Regions from separate parts of the Arthrobacter sp. 05T444 genome, predicted to be linked through region 1. Evidence: riboswitches for the same ligand, from Rfam matches in the RefSeq annotation. Region 1 holds a riboswitch; the other holds the start of a gene.

Region 1 (7,550 bases):
CCGGGGCCGCCGCCGCGCGGCCGGCCCCGCTGCGGAGCCGCGCGCCGCCGAAGTCTTCGCAGGGGAGCGTCCGCGGGATGCGCAGCGCGAAGCACGGAGGCACCGCAGTCCGTTCCGCCAGGTCACCGACTTCGCAGCCGCAAGCGGAGTGGGCCAGAAGGCCGGAGTCGCACTGGCTGCCACAGGCCTCCTGCTGACAGTCACGGTTCCTGCAACCAGTCCGGTCATGGCCACCGCTGACCAGGGCGGGGCCGCGGCGCTGTCCTCCCGTGTCCAGCCGCAGGTGTCCGCTGAGGCGGCCGCAAAGATCGACTTCAGCCGAACGTCCGTCTCCACCCAGGGTGACCCGGACAGCAAGCTCAAGCAGCTCCTCAGTGCACAGTCGGCCGGCAGCATCACCCGCGCCGCCTCGGCGGGCAGCCTTGGTGCGCCCCTGACCACCATGGTCAAATCGTCTCCGTTCGGATACCGCGTCAGCCCGATCACCGGGGGCTCCGGGGAATTTCACCGGGGCCAGGACTTTGCCGCCGAGTGCGGAACCCAGGTGTTCGCCGCGGCCAGCGGCACGGTCACCTTCGCCGGTTGGCACCCCTACGGGGGCGGCAACAGGGTTGTGATCAACCACGGCAACGGCCTCGAGACCACGTATAACCACCTGTCCTCTTCGAGTGTCCGCGTCGGCCAGAAGGTCAACCGCGGTGACGTAATCGCTCTCAGCGGGACCACCGGCGCCTCGACGGGCTGCCACCTCCACTTCGAGGTGATGGTCAACGGAGAAGTCGTTGACCCCCTGGGCTGGCTTTAAGTAAAACCGATGGAGAACTCTCGCATTCTTGTGACATGCCGTGACCTGAATGTGACATTCGCTCCGAACTGCTGTACCGTCTAAACCGCGTCAACTTTTCCGAAGTTGACGCCTTTGAGTGGATTGCCTAACTCTGCCACCGCTCAAGGTCCGTTCGCATGACATCGTCTGGCAGGGGCGGGGGAACCAATTTTGGTCTTCGCAAGAAGGCCTTGGGGTTAAGTCGCAAAGCTTCCCAGGAAGCGGCGCGGCCGGGTGACTCCCATCCGAATCCGACAGCTCACCTCGTAGGCATTGGGAGAGGCTACCTTCGTGTCTTCACGCCACAATTCTGCGCGCCACCGTGCGCAAACGGTTCGTACGAACCCGTTGGACTCAGTGTCCAAGGCAGTAAGCGCCAATGCCGGCACAGTAGGTCGCCAGGCAGCTGTTATCGCAGCTGCTTCAGGGCTCATCCTGAGCATTGGCATGCCGGCTAACGCAGCCGACACCAACATCGGTGTTTCCGCCTCCACGGAGTCCGGATCCCAGGCCACGCAGCTTGCTGTGACCGCCGCACCAACCGCAACTGTCTCCTTCGAGCGTCCTGCCGTCACCACCGAGGCAGCGCCGGTCATCGAGACTCTGGCCGCGCAGTCCAGCGACGACGCGGCCAATGGTGCGACCGATACTGCCAAAACCGTTACTGCCAAGGCGAGCAAGCTGGTGGATGCCGCAGGCTCCGCCGCCGCAACGTCAGGGCTGGCGGCCATTGCCTACACCGGTATCGGCCACCCGTACGTCTGGGGTGGCACCACTCCTAACGGCTGGGACTGCTCCGGCTTCACCCAGTGGGTTTACGCGCAGGCAGGCATCAGCATTCCCCGCGTCAACGCCTGGACTGCAATGAAGCCCACCTCGACACCCGCTCCGGGCGACCTGGTCATGCAGAACGGCGGCGCCCACGTGGGCATCTACGTTGGCAACGGCATGATGATCAGCGCCCTGAACCCTTCGGATGGAACGATCCTGCACGCTGCGTCCGCCACGGGCACGTCCTCCTTCTTCACCCTTCGCTAAAAATCCCGTTCGGGACGCGCCGGCTTACCCCCAAGATGCCGGCGCGTCGCTAAGCCACGTCCTGCTACCGCGGTCCGTGGAACACGAAAGAGAGAAACTTATGACTACACGTGCGACCATTGCACGCCACCGCGCCGAGGTCACCAAGACCAACTCGCTGGCTGTCATCGCCAAGGCTGTCGGCGACAACGCCGGTGGCATGGGCCGCCAGGCCGCAGTTATCGCTGCCGCGTCCGGCCTGGTCCTGACCAGCGGTATCGCTGCAAACGCTGCCGAGACCAACGTTCAGCGTGAATCGGTTCCTGTTTCCGCCCTGGAAGTGCAGTCCGTTGCTCCGGCAACCATTTCCGCTGCGTCCAGCATCGCCATCTCCTACGAGAAGCCGGCTGTTTCCACCACGGCCGCTCCCGTCGTCGAGGCACCCAAGCCCGTCGTTCAGGTGCAGGAAGCTGCTCCCGCCGTCGAGGCTGCTCCGGCAGTAAAGACCGCCGCTGCCGTTGAGGCTGCTCCGGCCGCTCCTGCCGCCGCCAAGACCGCTTCCGGAAGCGGCATGGGCGCTTCGATCGCCGCTGCTGCTTACGCGCAGCTGGGTGTTTCACAGGACTGCACCGCGCTGGCCACCAACTCCCTGGCCGCCGTGGGCATCAACTACCACGGCTGGCCGGCAGGCTACCTGTCCCTCGGCCGCACCGTCAGCGCTGCTGAAGCCCAGCCGGGCGACCTTGCCTACTACGAAAACGGCGGCATGGGCATGGCCCACATCGCTGTCTACGTCGGCAACGGCCAGGCTGTCCACGGCGGCTGGAACGGCGGAACCACCGCACTGTTCAGCGTAAACGTCGGCTCCGGCCCGGTCTTCATCCGCGTCGGCGGCTAAGACTACCAAGGCTTAGAAAAGGACCCCTGCCACTGCGGCAGGGGTCCTTTTGCATGCCCGTAGGCCCGGTTGCCATGCCGACACGGCGTCAGAGTGCATTCCGCCGATTCGCCGATCCGCCCCTTGAGTGTTTACTCTTGTGGTGTCGATCCATAGCCCGGACATGCAGAGGGCAGCCGGCCCTCGCGCCTCTGCCGGGTGCGGCCGTGAAGAGGTATGTGCATGCGCACTCTCGTTCTGAATGCTGGATATGAACCGCTGGCGGTTGTGACCTTCCGCCGGGCGCTGGTCCTTGTGCTCACTGGAAAAGCTAGCGTGGTGGCCGAAGGCGACGATCCTGTCGTCGGGCCGCAGGACATCATGGGCCGCCCGTCCGTGATCCTCCTTAACCGCTACATCCGGCCGCGCTACAACATGATCACCGCCGTCAGCCGGCGTGGCGTCCTTCGCAGGGACGGGCACCGGTGTGCCTACTGCGGCAAGGCAGCCCACACCATTGACCATGTCCAGCCAAAATCGCGGGGCGGTGCCGATTCATGGGAGAACCTCGTGGCGGCCTGCCTCCGCTGTAATAACGTCAAGGGAGACCACACGCCTGCTGAAATGGGCTGGAAGCTGCGGTTCGCCCCGGCGCCGCCCGTAGGCACCATCTGGCAGATCAAGGAACTGGAGAAGCCCACGCCGGCGTGGGATCCGTTCCTGCTTCCGGAGACCGCCGCGTAACCTGCCCGGCACTACGCTGGGGATGTGGAATTCGACGCAATAATCCTTGCCGGCGGCCGCTCCTCGCGGCTTGGCGGCTCGCCCAAGTCTGAGCTGACATACGACGGCGAGAGCCTCCTTAGCCGGTCCATCGCGGCTGCCCGTGGTGCCCGCCGGATTGTGGTGGTGGGCCCGGACACGAACCTTCCGCCCGGCGTGCTGAACTGCCGCGAGGATCCGCCCTTCGCCGGGCCTGCTGCGGCGATCGCCGCAGGCCTGGACCGGCTGCAGCGGCCGGACCCGGCACCGGACGCTGGAACCGCTGGAAGACTGGAAGGCACAGAGACACAGGCCGCAACACTGACCCTGGTCCTCGCGTGTGACATGCCGCGCGCGCAAGATGCCGTCCATGCTCTTCTGGACGCTCTCCGGGCTGCGGCCCCCGGAGATGCCGCGCGTGCCTCCCAGGGAAAAGATGGCGTCATGGCCGCATCCGGAGACGGACGCCGCCAGCCGCTGGCCGGCTTTTACAGCACGGCTGCGCTAAAACGCGCCGTGGACGATGCAGCCGCACGGAACACCCTGGATCACGGGTCAGTTTTCGCTCTCCTTGCTAGGCTTGACGTACAGGCTGTCACCGTCCCCGCCGGCTCCACAGATGATGTGGATACCTGGGATGATGCCGCCGCATTAGGAGTCGAAGGGCAGGGACGATGAGCCCGGCCCGGAACGTCGCAGCCGCAGTTTGAGTTTGGAGGCAGGCATGAAAAGCCAGGACGAAACGCTTGAGGAGTGGTGCCGGCTGCTGCTCCGGGCCTTCGAGCTCGAAGACGTGCAGGTGGATGTCAATGAAGTGCTGTCGCTTGCCGGAGTGGCCGCCCACTCGGTGGTGCGGCCAGCGGCGCCGCTGACCACATTCATAGCCGGGTTTGCTGCGGGTCTTGCGTCCGGTTCGGGCCAGGCCCCGGATTCCACCTCCATGAAAGCGGCAATGGACGTCGCCCGTTCCGTCACAAAGGTGTACGCGGCCGAAGAGCAAGGGGAGGACTCCGTCTCACCGGCGGTGGGCACCTCCACAGACGTTCCGGCTCCCAGCGGGACACCGGGGGAATGACCGCCGCCCCCGGACATCCAACTGCCGATGCCATGGAGCCGGCCGCCGCCCCCGCCGAGGACAGCGCCGCCGCCGGAAACGTAACTCCCTCCCGGGGGACTTCCGGGACTGGAACCCTGTCCCCGGACAATTCCGCCGAAAGCGGTGCCGAGGCCAAGGACGCCGCCCCCGGGAAACACCTGGCGCACACCTGGGAGGAAGCGCGGCAGGCCGCCTTTGATTGCGCCGCCCCGATCCCGGCTGCCCCGGTTCCCCTCCGTGAGGCACTGGGCCGGACACTGGCTGCCGACATCACGGCGCTGCAGGACATGCCCCATTACGCGTCCTCGGCCATGGACGGATGGGCCGTCAACGGCACCGGTCCCTGGATCCTTGCCGAACCCGGGCTTCGGCTGGCCCCGCACCAGGCCAGCGTCATCGTGACCGGCGGACTCCTTCCGCCCGGAGCCAAGGCTGTGCTGCGCAGTGAAAGCGGCGTCATATCCACGGATGACGAGGGTCTGCCCGTGCTGGCGGCGGGCGGAACCGCCCGTCCCGGGGAACCCCGGAACGGGCAGCACATCCGCAAGGCAGGGGAGGAAGCCACAGCCGACGAGGTGCTGGTCAAAGCCGGCATCCTGCTGAATCCCGCCCATCTGGCACTTGCCGCCCTCGCCGGCTACGACGACGTGCCGGTCTTGGGAAAACCCGTGGTGAAGCTGCTGCTGACGGGCTCCGAGGTGGTGGATCACGGCATCCCTGAACCGGGAAAGGTGCGCGACACCTTTGGCCCGCAACTGGCTTCAGTGGTGGGGATGCTGGGCGGCATCTGCGCCGCGCAGGTAAGAATTGGCGACAGTTACAGCGAATGGCTGGAGGCACTGGAGGACGAGGGCCCAGGTGCCGAGCCGGACGGCCTCCCCGGCGAGGCATCAGGGGCAGGCCTTCCCCCCGACGTCGTCATCACCACCGGAGGCACCGGGAAATCCGGAACCGACCACTTCAGGCGGGCGGTGGCTGAACTCGGCGGCCGGCTCGTGATCGACGGGGTGGCCATGCGTCCGGGCCACCCCGCTGTCCTGGCCGAGCTTCCGGACGGGCGCTTCGTGCTGGGGCTGCCCGGAAACCCGCTCGCTGCCATGATGGCGCTGTCTACGGTAGGGGCGCCGCTTCTCGCGGCCCTGGGCCACGGAGCCATTCCGCCTGTGCAGGAAGTGCCGTGTGGAGCGATGATCGATCCCGACCCCGGCCGGACCCGGCTCATGCCGTTCCGGCTCCTTTACGGCATGGCCTCGCCTGCGCCGCACACCGGCCCTGGCATGATGCGGGGCCTGGCCTCAGCGGACGGCGTCATGGTGGTTCCGCCCCACGGCGTGCAGTTGGGCGAGGCCGTCCCTGCGTTCGCGCTGCCATGGGGCCCAGCCATCCCTCAGCCCACGTCGGCCGGTTCCAAGCCTAAAACCCCGCCGCGCAAGACCGGAAACCGGTCCTCGGCCAAGCCGCCGGCGAATAGCGGCCCCGTGGACTGGAGCGCGCTCCTGGACTGAATTCCAAGCAGAACGGACGGCGTTGGTATCCCTGACCTTGACTTGCAATGATGGAGGCATGAACAGGCTGGCATACGGGGTGACCCGATGGGACGCGTGACGCAACGGCGCAAGATCCACCGGTACGTCCTGGACGGCTCGCCGGCTTCCCTCGAATTTCCGGTGCGGCACCGTGAGGATGTCCTGGCAGTGGAGGAACCGCTGGAGATCCGGCTCGGCAGTCTTTCCTTCTCCGTGACGATGCGGACGCCGGGGGACGACTTCGACCTCGTGGCAGGGTTCCTGGTGTCCGAGGGCGTCATCTGGAGCCCTGAGCAGCTGATCTCGCTGAGGTTCTGTGCCGGCGAGGATGAAAACGGCGTCCAGACCTTCAACGTGGTGGAAGCCCAGCTCCGGCCGGATGTGGTGTTGCCGGACACTGGACGCCATGTGTACACGTCCAGTTCCTGCGGGATCTGCGGGACCGACTCAATCGAGTCGGTCCGGAAGTCCTCGCACTTCAGCGCCGCTGAGGACCAGCTGACGGTCCCGGTAGGAACCCTCGCCTCCCTTCCGGACCTGCTGAGGGAAGCGCAGACGGTATTTGACGCCACCGGCGGAGTCCACGCGGCAGGTCTTTTCAGTGTCGACGACGACGGCGGTGCCAGGCTGCTGTGCCTGCGCGAGGACGTGGGCCGGCACAACGCAGTGGACAAGGTCGTCGGATGGGGGTTGCGCGAGCGTCGCCTGCCACTGTCCGGAACGGTGCTCCAGGTATCCGGCCGTGCGTCCTTTGAGCTCGTGCAAAAAGCTGCCCTGGCGGGCATTCCGGTACTGGCCGCGGTCAGCGCCCCCTCCAGCCTTGCCGTCGAGCTCGCGGAGTCCAGCGGGGTGACCCTAGCCGGTTTCAGCCGGGGGAGCAGCCTTAACGTCTATGCCGGTGCCGAGCGGATTTCCCTGCCTGCGCCGCTGCCGCGGTAGTGGGTGCGGACCCTTGGTTATTTCCCTCTGACGCAGTAGATTTTATCCATCGAATGGACACGATCCGCTCTTTCACGGCAGCGAACCTGCCCGGACATCAGCTGCGTGACGCCCAGGCCCGCGAGGAAGCCGGCACAGGACGCACCGGCTTAAAGCATTAAAGAGGAATACATTGCACGACGACCGCCGGATCACGGAAGTCCGCCTCGACCGCTTCCTGCGGGAGCGGATCACCCCCGCGATCTACTCGCGAAGTGTACCCCTGGCACTCAGCAGTTGGGACGTTCCGGATGAACCCGTCCCTGTGACGCAGGCCCTGCGCCAGGACTTCGTGCCACAGGAACACGGTGCCGCCTGGGGCCGCCCCTGGGGCACCAAATGGCTGCGGCTCCAAGGCGAGGTTCCCGACTCCTGGGGCACGGCACCAGAGACCGAGGTGGAGATGGTGGTGGACCTGGGGTTCACTACCGAGATCCCCGGATTCCAGTGCGAAGGAACCGCCTGGCG
Region 2 (7,550 bases), on a different contig from region 1:
GTAAGAATTGGGGTTGTATCCCTGGGGCGCGTAGCCCGGGGCCGGAAAGTTGTTTCCCTGGCCGGCCGGGGGAAACGCCGGGCGGGCGCCGAACCCCTGGCGGAGGCCGGAGGCCTGTCCGGCCTTGTTGGCGTTACGGACGGAGATGTGGACGTATCCAGATGCAACTGACATGAATGCTTACCTCAATGTGAATGGCCGTCATCGCGGCTCGAATGCTTGGTTCCCCGCAATGAGTTCTGGGGAGGGCGCCCGACGCTGGGCTGGGGGGCGAATGCCTAAAAACTTCGTGGGGTAGAAAGTCAGGCGTGCATTCGACAACAGCGCATGTCGGCAGCAGCGGGTGTGCTGGGCCAATATTCTGCGGTTGCAGGTGCTGTTGAGTTCTTGTTCACATTTGAAGTGTGCAACGTAACAATGAAAACTTGCAAGTAACAATGGACGCTCACGTCCGCATCGTGAGACGAAAGCCCCCTTTGTGGGTCAAATCACAATTCTGAACGCCTCAATTTTCGGCGGTCTTTTTCCAGAACGAACGTTCAGAAAGCGACTTTTGTCGAATTTTATGCGTGAAACTCCTCTTTTTCCGGTGAATATTCAGTCAGATCCGAGCGGCCGGAATTCGGCAACCGCCAATCGGCGGTTGTCCAGCTACGACGCGATCCGGACTGGAAATTTTTGCCGGAGCACTCCCGGTCGCCACGGTCAAGCGCCCGCGGGTTTGCCGGAATCCTCCGTTCCCCGGACCCGGCAAACCGGCAGCCGAACTGCTGCGCTGGTCTCAGCTGGTCTGCCCGGCCTGCGTGGCGGCGGTCACCAGGACACTTTCCGCCGTCAGCGTCGATCCTTCCTTGGCCGCCACGATCTTGACGGCAGCCCCGGAGACGATATCGGCGACGGTCAGCCCGCCGGTTCCGGTCTGCTGGCGACGTTGTTGCTGATTGCCCACGACTGTGGCGTCGTCGAGCGTGTAGGTGCTGGTGAAGCCATCCGCGCTCTTGACGGTCACTGAGTCCGAGGCGACGCTGGAGACCGTACCCAGCTGCGCCACCTTGGTGACGTACTGGCCGCTCTCCTGGACCACGTACTCCGAGTGAACGGCAGACGAGACGCCGCTGGCCATGCCGCCGAGCCCGCCGGCAGTGAAATCGCCGGGGGCGCCCTGGCCCGGCACCGCTCCGCCGTCAACACCGCCGCCCCGCCCGCCAAGCGTCCCGCTTCCGTCGGGAGCCGTCCCGCCCGGGACGGTGCCATCCGGAGCGGTACCGCCTTGGGGCACCCCTCCTTGCGGCAGTACGCCCTGGCCGAGGCCGCCGGCGCCCGCGGCGCCGTTGGCAGCGGCAGCATTATTGCCCAGGCTGTAGACGCCCACTCCGGCACCGGCCGCCAGAACGGCGGCCGCACCGGCCACAAGCAGCCCCCGCTTCAGCGTCCACGGCTTGCCGGCGGAAGACGCCGCACCGGCAGTACCGGCCGACGGCGGCGCTCCCCATCCGGTGCCCCAGCCTGCGCCGTTGCCAGTCGGCTCGGCCGAAGCGGCGGTGCCTGAGGACGCCGACGGCGGCGCTCCCCATCCGGCGCCCCAGCCCGGCGACGGCTCCGGAACGGGGGTTGTGGCAGGCACGGGTTCAGTGGCCGCCGCCGGCTGGGCCAGGGACACCGGTTCGGTGGCGGGATGAGACTGGGGTACGGGGCGGGCCTCGGGAACAGGTGGTTGCTGGTGTCCGCTCATAGCTATCTCCTTTGGGGTGCTGATTATGTCCCTTCCAGATTGGGAAGCCTTCCTGTGACTGGCCTGTGCAGGGCAAGAGCCATGCCTGTGATCTCGAAAAGCCCCGCTCCCCTGTCCAGCTCGCTACGCTGGGATTCACAGCCGGCGCACAGGAACCCCAAAGCGCCGGCTAAACCGCAGAACGGAGAGTTGTCCCATGGCCACTTCGCACTCCATGACCAACAACCTTCCCCAGCTCACCCATCCGGACGGCTCCCCCATCCGTGCCCTGGTGGTCGACGACGAACCCAGCCTGTCCGAGCTCATGAGCATGGGACTGCGCATGGCGGGCTGGTCCGTTGCCGTTGCGGCCGACGGCCCTGAGGCGGTCAAGCTCGCCAAGGAGTTCCGCCCGGACGTCCTCGTGTTGGATGTGATGCTTCCCGGCTTCGACGGCGTTGAGCTGCTCGGCAGGATCCGTGCCTTCGCACCGGAAGTGCCGGCGCTGTTCCTGACCGCCAAGGACGCAGTACAGGACCGCATCGTGGGCCTCGCTGCCGGCGGCGACGACTACGTCACCAAGCCCTTCAGCATGGAGGAAGTCCTGCTGCGCCTTCACCGCCTCGTGCAGCGCTCCGGCGTGGCGGCGATGGACTCTGCGGAACTCGTGGTGGGAGACCTGGTCCTGAACCTGGACACCCGTGAAGTCACCCGCGCCGGTGACGAACTCCAGCTCACGGCCACCCAGTTCGAGCTGCTGCGCTACCTCATGGAAAACCCCAAGCGGGTGGTGAGCAAGGCCCAGATCCTGGACCGTGTCTGGAACTACGACTTCGGGGGCCAGGCCAACATCGTCGAGCTCTACATCTCGTACCTGCGCAAAAAGGTGGATGCCGTGCACCCGCCGATGATCCACACGGTCCGCGGAGCGGGCTACGTCATCAAACCGGCAGACTAGGCCGTGACAAGCCTTTCCGGAGCCACCCGAACGCCGCGCCGCAGCGTGCTGAAGCCCGGCACCTGGCATCTCCGCACCCGGCTGGTCCTCGTTGCCATGGCGCTGCTCGTGGCCATCTGCGCCGCGGTGGGCCTGTTCAGCTACGCCAGCATGGACTCGTTCCTCACCCGCCAGCTCGACGATCAACTCACCGGCGCAGCTGACAGGGCCCGGGACTTTGGCCGTCCCCCGCTCGGCGGATCGGGCAATAAGCCCGATCCCCTCGAAGGCAGGGGCCAACGCGTCGGCACCATAGCAGCCAGGATCCAGGACGGCGAGGTCAGCAGTGCTGGTTTCCTGGCCGCCGATCTCACCCGCAAGACACTGTCGGCGGCAGACGACCAGGTTCTTTTGGGCCTGCGCCGCGACGGCGTCCCCGTTGACCGCACCCTGTCCACGGGGGCCTACCGGCTGGTTGCCGCCCAGTCGCCCTATGGCGACGTCATGGTGACCGGGCTTCCCCTCACCGAAAAGCAGAACACCCTGACGTCCCTTGTTGTGACCATCACCTTGGTGTCGCTGGGTGGCCTCGTCCTCATCGGCCTCGCCGGAACCGTGCTCATCCGCCGCACCATGAAGCCGCTCGAACAGCTCTCGGAGGTGGCCACGCAGGTTTCCCGCCTGCCCCTCGACGCCGGTGAGGTGGCACTCGCCGTCCGCGTCCCGCCGTCGAACGCCCACCGCGGAACGGAAGTGGGCAGCGTAGGCCATGCCCTCAACCTCATGCTGGACAACGTGTCCAATGCCCTCGAGGCGCGGCAGGAGAGCGAAATGAAGGTCCGCCAGTTCGTGGCCGACGCGTCGCACGAGCTCCGCACGCCGCTCACGGCCATCCGCGGCTACACCGAGCTGATGCGCATGACCGAGAAGTTCACGCCCGACGGCCAGCGCTCCCTCGCCCGCGTCCAGAGCCAGTCCGTGCGGATGACCACGCTGGTGGAGGACCTCCTGCTGCTCGCGCGGCTTGACGAGGGGCAACCGCTAAAGCTCAGCGACGTGGACCTCACGCAGCTGGTGATCGAGACAGTTAGCGATGAAAAGGTCATGGCGCCCGACCGCAACTGGCACCTCGAACTTCCCGAAGAGCCGGTAGTGGTGCGCGGCGACGCCTCACAGCTTCACCAGGTGCTGGTCAACCTGCTCTCCAACGCGCGCAAGCACACCGGGCCGGGCACCACGGTGGTCACCGGAGTCATGAGGTCCGCCGACGGCAGTGCAGTGATCACCGTGACGGACGACGGCGCGGGCATCCCCGCGGAGTTCGTGGACCGGGTCTTCGCGCGTTTTGCCCGCGCAGACGCGGCCCGGGCGACCCCCGTGCCGGCGGCGCCGGGCGCCCAGACGGCGGCCCCGTCCGGGCAGGCTTCCGCCGAAGGAACCAGCGGGCTGGGGCTTTCCATTGTGCAGTCGATCGTGGAAGCCCACGGCGGCACGGTGGAGGTCTCCTCACGGCCCGGCCGCACCGAATTCGCGGTCCGACTGCCTGCACAAGGCGACGCGCCGTCGTCGTGATCTCTGTTACCTAAATGTGACTTAAGCGTGAGCCTCCTGTACGGTCGATAGAGTGCGGCCACCACCAGGGCCGCGTATCCGGATGGACGCCCAGCTCTGCCGCTTCCCGGATTCCGCTTGACCAGGCAGAGGCGGGGGAACCAGAGTCCCGGGCAATCCGCATCAAGCCCTTGGGGTGAAGCCGACACGTGAATCGCCGTGCGGCCGGATGACCTCATCCGAACCCGACAGCTAACTCCGCAGGTGTTGAGAGGCAATCCACCATGTCTGAATTCAAGGTACAAACGCGCCCTGATCGCGCTTCCACGCAGTCCCGGCAGAAGCTTTCACGCCACCGCGCCGAACCTGTCCGGCCCATGTCGGCCTGGGGCCGGCTCACTGCTGACATCCCGTCATTCGGCCGCCGCGCGGCCGTGGTGACCACGGCGTGTGCCGTGCTCATCGGTGTCGGTGCGGCCAGCCAGGCCGCCGAGCAGGCTGCCCCGGTAGCCAGCCCCGCAGCGGCCTCCGCCACGGCCGACGCGGCGTCAACGCTCAACTTCGACAAGACGCTGATCTCCGCCCTGCCGGCGCCGACATCAGCCGCTTTGGCCCCGCAGTCCGCCGCCAAGCCGGCCGCCGCCGCGAAGGCTCCCGCTGCCAAGGCCGCCCCGAAGGCAACGGCAGCCAAGCCCGCCGCTGCTCCGGCGAAGGCTGCTGCCGTGCCGGCTGCCAAGGTGGCCCCGGTCCGGGCTGCCGCTCCGGTGGCTAAGCCCGCTGCTCCTGCCGCGGTGGATGACCCCGCCGGCGCTCAGGCTTATGCAGCCAGCAAGCTGTCCTCCTTCGGCTGGGCCGCGGACCAGATGCAGTGCCTGCAGAGGCTCTGGACCAAGGAGTCCGAATGGCGCACCACCGCCACCAACGCGAGCAGCGGCGCCTACGGCGTGGTGCAGTCCCTGCCTGCCGAGAAAATGGCGAGCGCCGGACCGGACTACCGCACCAACTACCGCACGCAGATCAACTGGGGCCTGGACTACGTCAAGGAACGCTACGGCTCCCCCTGCAGCGCCCTGAACTTCCACCTCGCCAACAACTGGTACTAAGCCGCCAGTCGGTGGGAAGCGGAGCGCGCGTTTCTGCACCCCTTTGAGTTTTTCGACGGCCCCCGGATCCACGTGATCCGGGGGCCGTCGGCGTCCCTGCACGTGGGCGCGGCCGGGAAGCGGTGCAGAAATGCGGCGGCCGCCCTTCCAAGGGGCCAAAACTTCCACAGCCCCCGCACAGCTTCGCCCTAAAACCCTCATATGAGGCCCCGCCACTGTTGAAGCATGACCCTCACAGACCAGGCCTCAGGAACCCAGCCGCACCCTCCACTGCACCCCCAGCCGCCCGCGCGGGTCCACTCCGCGCCGTCTGACGGGCACAGCCCGGCCGTTGCCCGCGCACGGCATCTGCGGCGCTCACCCATCGACACCGCCGCCGCGGTTCCCGTGCTGGACGTGACCATCCCCGTCTACAACGAGGAACGCGACCTGGAGGAGTGCCTGCGCCGGCTGCATGCGCATCTCCGGGGCAGCTTCCCGCACCCGTTCCGCATCACCGTGGCGGACAACGCGAGCACGGACGGCACCCTCAAGACCGCCGAGCGGGTGGCCAGGGAGCTGCGAGAAGTGTCAGTGGTGCACCTCGAGGAGAAGGGCCGCGGCAACGCCCTCCGCAAAGTGTGGCTGGCCTCGCCGTCACCCGTCCTGGCGTATATGGATGTGGACCTCTCTACCGACCTCGCGGCTCTGGGTCCCCTCCTGGCACCGCTGATTTCCGGGCACTCAGACCTCGCCATCGGCACGCGGCTGACACGCAATTCCAGGGTGGTCCGCGGGCCCAAGCGCGAGTTCATCTCCCGCAGCTACAACTTCCTGCTCCAGTCCGTGATGGGGGCGCACTTCAGCGATGCGCAGTGCGGTTTCAAAGCGATCCGGGCGGACATCGCCCAACAGATCCTGCCGCACACCGTGGACAACGCCTGGTTCTTCGACACCGAGCTCCTGGTCCTGGCCGAAAAGTGCGGGCTCCGCGTCCACGAAGTTCCGGTGGACTGGACGGACGATCCGCATTCCAGTGTGGACATCGTCCAGACCGCCCTCGCGGATGTCCGCGGCATGGCCCGGCTCAGCAGGGACATGGTGTCCGGGCGCATTCCCGTCGCCGAGCTTCGCGGTGCGCTGGCCCGCGGCCCCCTTCCCGCGGCCTCCCGCAGCCAGGAACAGAGCCCCAGCGGCAGCCTGTTCGGCCAGCTGGTCCGCTTCGGTACCATCGGCGCAGCGTCCACCCTGGCCTACCTGCTGCTCTTCTTCCTGTGCCGCAATTTCATGGATCCGCAGCTCGCCAATTTCCTGGCCCTGCTCACCACGGCCGTGGCCAACACCGCGGCCAACCGGCGCTTCACCTTCGGCATCGCCGGCGGCAGCGACGTTGCGCGCCATCACTTTGAGGGTCTTCTGGTCTTCGGGATCGGTTGGGCCCTCACCTCCGGGGCGCTCGTCCTCGTCCATGGAAGCACGACGCCGGACCGCTGGCTTGAGCTGGTCACCGTCACCGCGGCCAACCTCGCCGCCACGGCGGTGAAGTTCCTGCTGTTCAGGCTATGGGTGTTCCGACGGCGGCAGTCGCCGCCGGTGCACCAGGCTTCCGCCGCCACAGACTCCAAGACCGCTGAAGAAGAGGCAAGCAAATGACCACCACAGTGAGCCGTGCAGAGCACCGCACGGAGGCCGAATCCGGCGCAGAACAGGAACGGGGCGTCTCCGGGCAGACGCCGGTGTCGCGTTCACGCCTTCATTCCCTGCTGACGGGAAACCAGTCCCGCTGGGTCCGACCGTCAGCCGCGCTGCTGCTGGCCTTCTCGGCGGTCCTGTATCTCTGGAACCTCGAAGCCACCGGATACGCCAACTCGTTCTATGCCGCGGCCATCCAGGCCGGCACCAAGGACTGGACCGCCTTAGTGTTCGGCTCCCTCGATGCCGGGAACGCGATCACCGTGGACAAGCCGCCGGCGGCACTCTGGATTCCTGCCCTGGCCGGGCGGATCTTCGGCTTCTCGCCGCTTAGCATGCTGGTGCCGCAGGCACTCATGGGTGTGGCCGCCGTCGGGCTTCTCTACCTGACCGTGAAGCGTGTGTCCGGTCCGGCCGCCGGGCTGCTGGCCGGCGGTGCACTGGCCCTGACCCCCGTGGCCGCGCTGATGTTCAGGTTCAACAACCCGGACGCCCTGCTAACGCTGTGCCTGGTGCTGGCAGCATATTTCACCACCCGCGCCATCGAAAAGGCCGGCTGGAAGTGGCTGGCCGTGGC

The links. A riboswitch is a leader RNA that binds a small molecule or an ion and turns the genes downstream of it on or off. The one in region 1 is predicted to bind cyclic di-AMP.
Region 2: another riboswitch for cyclic di-AMP. It lies ahead of AC1DD3_RS08615 (aggregation-promoting factor C-terminal-like domain-containing protein); the one in region 1 lies ahead of AC1DD3_RS15675 (C40 family peptidase).

The regions. Positions count from the first base shown of each region.
Region 1 covers NZ_JBFTKK010000016.1:60,813-68,362, reverse strand. Annotated here, with positions in the region: gene AC1DD3_RS15680 (M23 family metallopeptidase) at 1-805, shown strand, start outside; cyclic di-AMP (ydaO/yuaA leader) riboswitch at 955-1,113, shown strand; gene AC1DD3_RS15675 (C40 family peptidase) at 1,184-1,864, shown strand; gene AC1DD3_RS15670 (NlpC/P60 family protein) at 1,965-2,741, shown strand; gene AC1DD3_RS15665 (HNH endonuclease) at 2,964-3,464, shown strand; gene mobA (molybdenum cofactor guanylyltransferase) at 3,489-4,160, shown strand; gene AC1DD3_RS15655 (DUF6457 domain-containing protein) at 4,207-4,557, shown strand; gene AC1DD3_RS15650 (molybdopterin molybdotransferase MoeA) at 4,554-6,083, shown strand; gene fdhD (formate dehydrogenase accessory sulfurtransferase FdhD) at 6,171-7,043, shown strand; gene AC1DD3_RS15640 (alpha-mannosidase) at 7,216-7,550, shown strand, end outside.
Region 2 covers NZ_JBFTKK010000007.1:7,707-15,256, forward strand. Annotated here, with positions in the region: gene AC1DD3_RS08595 (winged helix-turn-helix domain-containing protein) at 1-174, opposite strand, end outside; gene AC1DD3_RS08600 (hypothetical protein) at 782-1,732, opposite strand; gene AC1DD3_RS08605 (response regulator transcription factor) at 1,929-2,669, shown strand; gene AC1DD3_RS08610 (HAMP domain-containing sensor histidine kinase) at 2,673-4,220, shown strand; cyclic di-AMP (ydaO/yuaA leader) riboswitch at 4,315-4,478, shown strand; gene AC1DD3_RS08615 (aggregation-promoting factor C-terminal-like domain-containing protein) at 4,484-5,302, shown strand; gene AC1DD3_RS08620 (bifunctional glycosyltransferase family 2/GtrA family protein) at 5,528-6,934, shown strand; gene AC1DD3_RS08625 (glycosyltransferase family 39 protein) at 6,931-7,550, shown strand, end outside.